Regions from separate parts of the Mucilaginibacter sp. HD30 genome, predicted to be linked through region 1. Evidence: riboswitches for the same ligand, from Rfam matches in the RefSeq annotation. Region 1 holds a riboswitch; the other holds the start of a gene.
The links. A riboswitch is a leader RNA that binds a small molecule or an ion and turns the genes downstream of it on or off. The one in region 1 is predicted to bind S-adenosylmethionine.
Positions count from the first base shown of each region.

Region 2: it holds a riboswitch for S-adenosylmethionine, as region 1 does, so the genes downstream of both, metH (methionine synthase) here and ACVW2L_RS03770 (homoserine O-acetyltransferase family protein) in region 1, are expected to answer to the same signal.

Region 1 is NZ_JBSSEO010000001.1:795,444-799,758, reverse strand. Features, by position in the region: gene ACVW2L_RS03780 (glycosyltransferase family 87 protein) at 1-960, opposite strand, end outside; gene ACVW2L_RS03775 (homoserine dehydrogenase) at 1,064-2,278, opposite strand; gene ACVW2L_RS03770 (homoserine O-acetyltransferase family protein) at 2,278-3,333, opposite strand; SAM riboswitch class I at 3,517-3,628, opposite strand; gene ACVW2L_RS03765 (trans-sulfuration enzyme family protein) at 3,809-4,315, opposite strand, start outside.
Region 2 is NZ_JBSSEO010000001.1:4,571,950-4,576,264, reverse strand. Features, by position in the region: gene metH (methionine synthase) at 1-3,200, opposite strand, end outside; SAM riboswitch class I at 3,386-3,500, opposite strand; gene ACVW2L_RS21510 (Bax inhibitor-1/YccA family protein) at 3,638-4,315, opposite strand, start outside.

The sequences.
Region 1 (4,315 bases):
CGCGGAATTAATGAACCAAATTGCCACACCCACAAACGCAATGATATATGTGGGCGACTCGGAACCGGTACTAAATATCACCGGAAAGATAAGCGTTGATGATAGTATCAGCAATTGGAAATTGAGATTTCTGAACGCCTTTATGCGCAAATAGGATAATGCAAACAATGCAATTCCCGGGATGAGCACAATAACATTAGAAAGATTTGGGAAAGCTATCTTTCTGATCATCCCCATTACTGATACATCCACACGGGTTGAGGTTTCGTTCTCCGCATTTTTGGCTACCAGATCAAGATACCAATCGTGGTAGGTTTTAACGATGAAAGATGGTGAAGAGATCAGCATCGGCAAAACAAACAACACAGCAGACCAAAACAGCAGGCTGCCTATCAGCTTGATCTTATTGTTTGAAAAGAAAAAGAATGCCAGCCCAACCACCCCATAAAGCTTAATGAAAATACCTAAAGCAATAGTCAGCCCGGCCCAAAAGTCTTTCTCTGTACGTATAAATGTAAAACTGAAAATAATTAGCGCCGCCACCAGCGGATTGATCTGCACATTGGCGGTTGACGTCATCAATTCATGCGCACATAACAAGATAATAAGCAAGTAATGTTCGCTCTTAATCGGCAATTGCTCAACCGACTTTAACAATAGCCATGCCGTAAAAACCACCCATAGTAACACGCCTAACCAATCTGGCAGTACAGCAAATGGAGCAATAACCAGCGAAAATATAGGACCGTAATGGTTCAGATCAAAATATTGATCTGGATAATAGGAAAACAGGTTCTGTTGATGTATTACGTGGAAAAAATTGCCTTTGTATACAAAGTAATTATTATGAATATGGCTATGCCCCTCAATAACACTTTTAATTACCGGAAACAAACAAAGCCCGAACCATAAGGTGAGCACAAAGGGTTTGCTTGTTAATACCCGGGTAACTTTATCCATTTATAAAGGGCGATTTTTGGTGAGCGAAAATAGGAAAAATGGATAGAAATAAGAAAGGCTCCTTTTAAGAGCCTTTCTGTACAACAAAGCCGTAAGGCTTATGTTAATTTACCGAAACTAAGCTGACCCCCGTTAGCTGATCGGCAAAGGCAAGGAATGCCTTTTCATCATATATACGTTGCTTATTGTCAATCAGTTTGCTCAAATTTAGTTTTCCGATAATATATTTATAACTGCCTGAATAATAGCGCTCTTTTATTTCTTTAAAATCCAGGGCAGCTATTAAATCATCATTTTCATAACGCAGGTACACGCAAAGCTCAATATCATTGGTGAATTTAAGGCCGGTGTTGGTCTTAAGTTTTTTGTACTCGTATTGATAATCATAACGCAGCGCGGCTATATCAGACAGTACAGCAGAACCGGTTGGATGTCCTCCAGCTCCTTTCCCGAAGAAAAATTGCTGATCTGCAAAGGCGGCCTGTACTATTACGCCGTTATACTCATACTCTACGTTATATAAAAACTCGTTTTCGGTTACCAACTTTGGTAGTACAAACAGCGCTACGTGCTGGTCGTCTAACTCTTTAGCTACCGGTACCAATTTTATTTTCAAACCTTTTTCACGGGCGTATTGGATATCGCTGGCGGCCAGATTTTCTATACCGATATTCAATACCGCATCAGGCTCAACCACAACGCCATAGGCATGTGCAGCAGCTATTACCAGTTTAAATTTAGCATCATAGCCCCCAACGTCCATGGTAGGGTCGGTTTCGGCAAAGCCAAGATCCTGGGCTTGTTTTAACGCGGTTGCATAATCCATCCCTTCTAAAAACCCTTTAGAAAGTATGTAGTTGGATGATCCGTTAAAAATACCGCAAATAGAGTGCAGGAGCTCATTATCATAATATTCTTCCAGGTTACGAATGATAGGGATACTGCCGCAAACGGCCCCTTCGTAAAGTAACGAAGTACCATACTCTTCCTGAATTTTAAGCAGCTCTTCTAAATGAAGCGCTATCATTTTTTTGCTTGCAGATACTACATTTTTACCCGATTTAAGCGCTGTTGATACAATTTCGAAAGCAGCATCGGTATCATTAATAAGTTCAATAATGGTATTGATCTCGGGGTTATTCAGTAATTCGTTTTTGTCAGTAGTAAAATAGCTCTCCGGTAAAGAACGCTCCTTAGCAGCATCTTTAATTGCTATTTTCTTTATTTCGATATTAAGGTTTTTGGTTTTGACTATATCATAAAGTCCCTGTCCCACAACTCCGAAGCCAAAAAGGCCAATAGTAAGTTTTTTGCTCATTACGCGGTTTTCTGTAATCGGATGATCTTTCCTTTTACATCTGTTTTATAAAATGAAGTAATAATTTTTGTAAGGGCATCAGTCTCAATCAAAAAACCATCATGCCCGTAAAACGAATCCAGCTCGGCAAATGCGGCTTGAGGAATGTTCCTGAAAAGGTACTCCTGCTCATCAACAGGAAAAAGCACATCAGAACGAATGCCGATGACTAATGTGCGTGCTTTTACCATACTAAGCGCTTTTTCTATCCCGCCCCTGCTGCGACCAACATTATGCGAGTCCATAACTTTTGACAGGTACCAGTAACTATAAGCGTTAAAACGATTAACCAGCTTATCGCCCTGGTAACATTGGTAGCTGGATGCACGGAAATCGTCCTGAACGGCATCATCTTCTTCCTGCTGACTTATCTTGTATGTTTTATAAGTGCGATAGGATAATAAAGCCATACTACGCGCTGCCTTTAATCCTTTTTTACCACCTTCGGGCATGCCCGGTAAAAAAGTTTCATCAGCTAACAACGCCAATCGCTGCGATTCATTAAATGCAATTCCCCATGCGGAGTGACGTGCATTTGTAGCAATAATTATCAGGTTTTTTATCAGATCAGGTTGTATTATAGACCATTCTAATGCCTGCTGTCCGCCCAGCGAACCGCCTATGGCAATTTCAATACTGTCAATGCCCAGGTATCCGGCAAGCAGCTGATGCGCATTAGCCATATCGCGAATGGACACCTTAGGGAAATCTAAATAATAAGGCTCGCCGGTTTGCGGATTTATGCTGAGCGGGTTACTGGTACCATACGGTGAAGTAAGCACGTTAGCGCAAACTATAAAATGATCAGTTGGATTAAAATAGTCGTTCTCTCCGAACAAGCCTTTCCACCAGTCCAGCACATCAGAATTGGCGGTAAGGGCGTGGCATACCCAAATAACGTTATCGCCATCCGCATTTAGCTTACCATAAGTATGATAACCAATTTCCAGCCCGTGCAGCAATTGGCCCGATTCCAGTTCAAAAGGTTGTGAATATTTATAGGTCTTTGCGATCATTAGTGTAAAAGTGGTTAGATAAACTTGATCCGTTTTTGCCTTGCGACAGCGCACAAAGCCGGATGATTAACTGTATCAGCAACAGCGGCGCATATACATGCCCATGGCATAGCAATGCGACGTACCTAAACAGGTATTAAAAAAGTTTACTTGAAGGGTGTTTGTTAAATTTTCCATATTGTTAATTTATATTTCCCGGGATATTTACCGGGGCAGGAATTGGCACCTTCTCTGCATTTGCAGAGGGTTGCCAGCGGGTCATTGAGCCTGATCTCTCGCCGCTTCTTTATAAATCAAATATGCCTGAAAGGAATACTGATCAATTACATCGCTATTGCAATGTGCTGCAAATATAGGTTTTGATTGTGTAAAAGCAAATTTATTTAAGCCGTAGGCCAGAAGCTAAAGCAGAAAGGCAAAATTCTATGGAGCGCTGTGTACTATCATTATTACTTTAGGCTTTTAGCTTTCCGCTTTAAGCCACCGAAAGCCCCTGCTTTATATCCGCAGTCAAATCATCAATATGTTCTAACCCAACTGATATCCGCAGTAAATTGAAAGGAGTTTTAGTATCGGGTCCCTCCATTGTTGCACGGTGCTCAATAAGGCTTTCTACACCGCCCAAACTTGTGGCGCGGGTAAACAATTGCAGTTTATTGATAACGCGATCAGCGGCTTCCGGGCCATCCTTTAAAGTAAACGATAACATGCCGCCAAAACCTGTCATTTGTTCCTTTGCAACCTGGTGACCGGGATGGGATGGCAAGCCAGGGTATAAAACCTGTTCAACACCGGGTTGTTCCTGCAGAAACTCTGCCAGTGCCTGCGCATTACTCACATGCCCGCGGATGCGGTAAGGAAGCGTTTTTATGCTCCTGGCAAGCATATAACAATCCTGTGGCGACGGTATTGCACCTCCCATCGTCTGGATCTGGCGGATTCTTTTCCACCAATCGTTATCCTCAGCAGTTATCAATGCCCC
Region 2 (4,315 bases), 3.8 Mb from region 1:
ACGGCAAAGCCGCCAAAGTAATCGGCTACGCCGCTTTCTTTCGGCGCCACAAAGTCTGACAAGGCATAATATGGCTCGCCCTTTACCTTTTCTGATTGCTGACGAAGCGTATGTATGCGTGAGAGCAATTGTGTGCGGCTTTCGTCTGTATACAGCTCTATATCATCACCATCGGTGTTAGCCGGCCAAAAACCGATAACGCCGTTTGCTTGTAATAATTTATTGTCTACTATCTCTTTTAATAATGTCTGGGCATCATCAAACAGTTTTTTGGCCTCATCGCCCACAAACTTGTCTTCAAATATTTTAGGGTAGCTGCCGCGCAGTTCCCAGGTATGAAAGAAAGGTGTCCAGTCAATATAAGGTACCAGCTCCGTTAACGGATAAGCTTCAAAAACTTTTGTTCCGGTAAATGATGGTGCAGGTGCAACTTTAGTTACATCTATTTTAAGCCTATCAGCACGGGCCTGCTCCAGTGTTACAAAACGTTTATCTGATTTTTTATTGGCATGTGCCTCGCGGGCTTTGGTGTACTCGTCTTTGATGCCTTGAATGTAGGCATCGCGGGTATCCCTGTTCATCAGGTTGCTGCAAACGGTAACACTCCGCGAGGCATCCAAAACGTGTATAGCTGCTCCCGAGTAATTAGGCGCAACCTTTACCGCGGCATGAATGCGCGATGTTGTAGCACCACCAATAATCAACGGAATGGTAAAACCCTGACGCTCCATTTCTTTGGCGAAATGCACCATCTCATCTAATGATGGCGTGATCAATCCGCTTAAGCCGATTATATCTACATCCTGTTTTTTGGCTTCTTCAATAATGCGCTGTGCAGGCACCATTACCCCAAGGTCAATGATCTCAAAGTTATTACAGGCCAGCACTACGCCTACTATATTTTTACCAATATCGTGCACATCACCTTTTACGGTGGCCATTAATACCTTACCGGCATTGGCACGACTTCCGCTGGAGTCTTCTCCGGCATCAATAACGCGTTGCTTTTCTAACTCAATAAAAGGCAGCAAATAAGCCACCGCCTTTTTCATTACACGGGCAGACTTTACTACCTGTGGCAAAAACATCTTACCAGCGCCAAACAGGTCGCCTACTATGTTCATTCCGTCCATCAGCGGGCCTTCAATTACCTCTAATGGCTTGGCGTATTTCTGACGTGCTTCTTCAACATCGGCATCCAGGTATTCAATAATACCTTTTACCAACGCATGTGACAGGCGGCTTTCTACCGGCTCATTGCGCCATTGTTCGTCGCGTACTATTTCTTTGCCTTTACTTTTTATGGTATCAGCATATTCAACCAGGCGCTCCGTAGCATCGTCGCGGCGGTTAAGTAAAACGTCTTCAACCAATTCAAGCAACTGCTTATCAATCTGCTCGTAAACCTCCAGCATACCAGCATTTACAATGCCCATATCCATCCCCGCTTTTATAGCGTGGTATAAAAATGCCGAGTGCATGGCCTCGCGTACAACATTGTTGCCTCTGAAGGAGAACGAAATATTACTAACCCCACCGCTCACTTTAGCATGCGGCAGGTTTTGCTTTATCCAGCGGGTGGCTTCAATAAAGTCAACCGCGTAGTTGTTGTGTTCCTCAAGTCCGGTGGCAACGGTTAAGATATTCGGGTCGAAGATGATATCTTCTGGCGGGAAGCCGACTTCGTTCACCAAAATATTGTAAGAGCGTCCGCAAATTTCTTTACGGCGCTCCAATGAATCAGCCTGACCGGTCTCGTCAAAAGCCATTACAACGGTAGCTGCACCGTAACTCATTATTTTACGGGCGTATTCTTTAAACTTTTCTTCGCCCTCTTTAAGCGAGATGGAGTTAACAATACCCTTGCCCTGGATACACTTTAGTCCGGCCTCAATAACCGTCCATTTGGATGAGTCGATCATGATGGGCAGCTTGGCAATATCAGGTTCAGAAGCTACCAGGTTAAGAAACTTAACCATCACCGCTTCAGAGTCGATCATGCCCTCATCCATGTTGATGTCAATCACCTGTGCGCCACCTTCTACCTGCTGCGCGGCCACTGATAAGGCTTCCTCGTAATTTTCAGCCAATATCAGCTTGCTGAATTTGGGTGAACCTGTAATGTTGGTACGCTCGCCCACGTTAACAAACATGGTATCGGGCTTAATGGTAACAGCCTCCAACCCGCTTAAGCGCATATTTGGTTCAAGCGTTGGGATCAGACGCGGCGAATACTGTGCGGCTTTATCAGCAATACATTTTATATGATCAGGTGTGGTACCACAACATCCGCCAACTATATTGACCATGCCAGCTTTGATGAAATCATCAACCTGGTGCGCCGTTTCGTGCGGGGTTTCGTCGTACTGGCCAAATTCATTCGGCAAGCCGGCGTTAGGGTAGGCAGATATAAATACATCCGCTTTCTCAGAAAGTTCCTCCAGATGCGGGCGCATTTCGCGTGCACCCAAGGCACAGTTAAGACCTACGGATAATAAGTTAGCATGGCGTACAGAGTTCCAGAACGCTTCAACCGTTTGCCCTGAAAGGGTGCGGCCCGAAGCGTCGGTAATGGTACCCGATATCATGATGGGCAAATGCTTGCCGCTTTCCTGTGCGTATTTATCGGCAGCAAATAGTGCCGCTTTAGCGTTCAGGGTATCAAATATGGTTTCTATCAGCAACACATCTGATCCTCCATCAACCAAACCACGGATCTGGTCGTAATAGGCATCAGCAAGAATATCAAATGTAACTGCACGATAACCGGGATCATTCACATCCGGCGAAAGCGAAGCGGTACGGTTGGTTGGCCCAACGGCACCTGCGACAAAACGCGGTTTTGACGGTTCTTTTTTATTGTATTCATCAACCACCTCACGCGCCAATCGGGCACCCTCATAGCTTAACTCGTAAGCCAGCTCTTCCATCTGATAATCAGCCAAAGAAATAACCTGCGTGCTGAAGGTATTGGTTTCAATTATATCTGCTCCGGCATCTAAATATTCGGCATGTATGGCTTTGATAATATCGGGGCGTGTAAGGTTCAGCAGGTCGTTATTACCCTGCAGATCGCTTGGGTGATCCTTAAACCGCTCCCCACGAAAATCCTGCTCCGTCAACTGGTACCGCTGTATCATGGTACCCATTGCCCCGTCAATAACCAGAATGCGTTTTTTTAGTTCGTCTTTTATATTCATTGTTTCGGATATGAGATTTGAGACATGAGATTTGAGATGGAATAATCTTAGATCTTATCTAAATCACAAAGTTTCAGATGGAAATGGAGTTAAGAAGACAGATACCGGAATTGGTCTCAAATCTCATGTCTCAAATCTCACATCTATAAAAGCTTATTTCGAAAAGTCTGGTATAACGTGACTTTCGCTTATCTGTCTCAGTCCATAAGTCGGCGGGCTGAAGTAGAATGTAGCACCTTGTTAAGTAACAGGTTGCTAAGACATCGCAGGGTCTAATCCCTCCATCTTTCTCTATAAGCAGCGCAAAGGTGCGCAATAAGTTTGTAAAGTGCAACCCATTTAAAGCCTCTGTTGGTACACCAAAAGACTTTTACTTTCTGCCAACAAAAAAAGCCGCTTGGTTAAAGCGGCTTTTAAAGGCTGTATAATAACTTACCTTAGTTTCTTCTGCCGCCAAATACGCGCAGCAACATTAAAAACAAGTTGATAAAATCAAGATATAAAGTTAAGCCGCCCATTAAGGCCATCTTTTTTGCTGATGCATCGCCATACTCTAAACCCGCACCAATGTTTTTCAGCTTCTGAACATCATAAGCCGTTAAGCCAACAAACACTGCTACACCAACGTAGCTAATGATCATATCTAAACCACTGCTGTGCATAAACATATTTACCAGGCTGGCTATAACGATGCCTATCAGGCCCATTATCATTAATGAGCCGAACTTAGTAAGATCAGTTTGTGTAGTGTAACCCGCAATTGCCATTATACCGAACACCAATGACGATGTGATAAAAACGCCGGTAATTGATGCTGCCGTATAAGCCAGTAATATATAGCTTAAACTTATACCCATAACAATAGAGTAAGCTATGTATAGCACAGTTAATACACCGTAAGACAGTTTGTTAAAGCCAAAAGATATGGTTAACACAAATGCCAGCGGGGCAAACATTACTATAGTACCCAACATTGAGTTACGGCCTGTTTCAGGGTCTCGCAACATAGAGTAAAGAGATGCGTCACTGGAAAAAATATAAGCACAAACCGCTGAGATCCCCAATGCTACGAACATCCATAAAAATACATTCGCAATAAATTTGCGCGATGCATC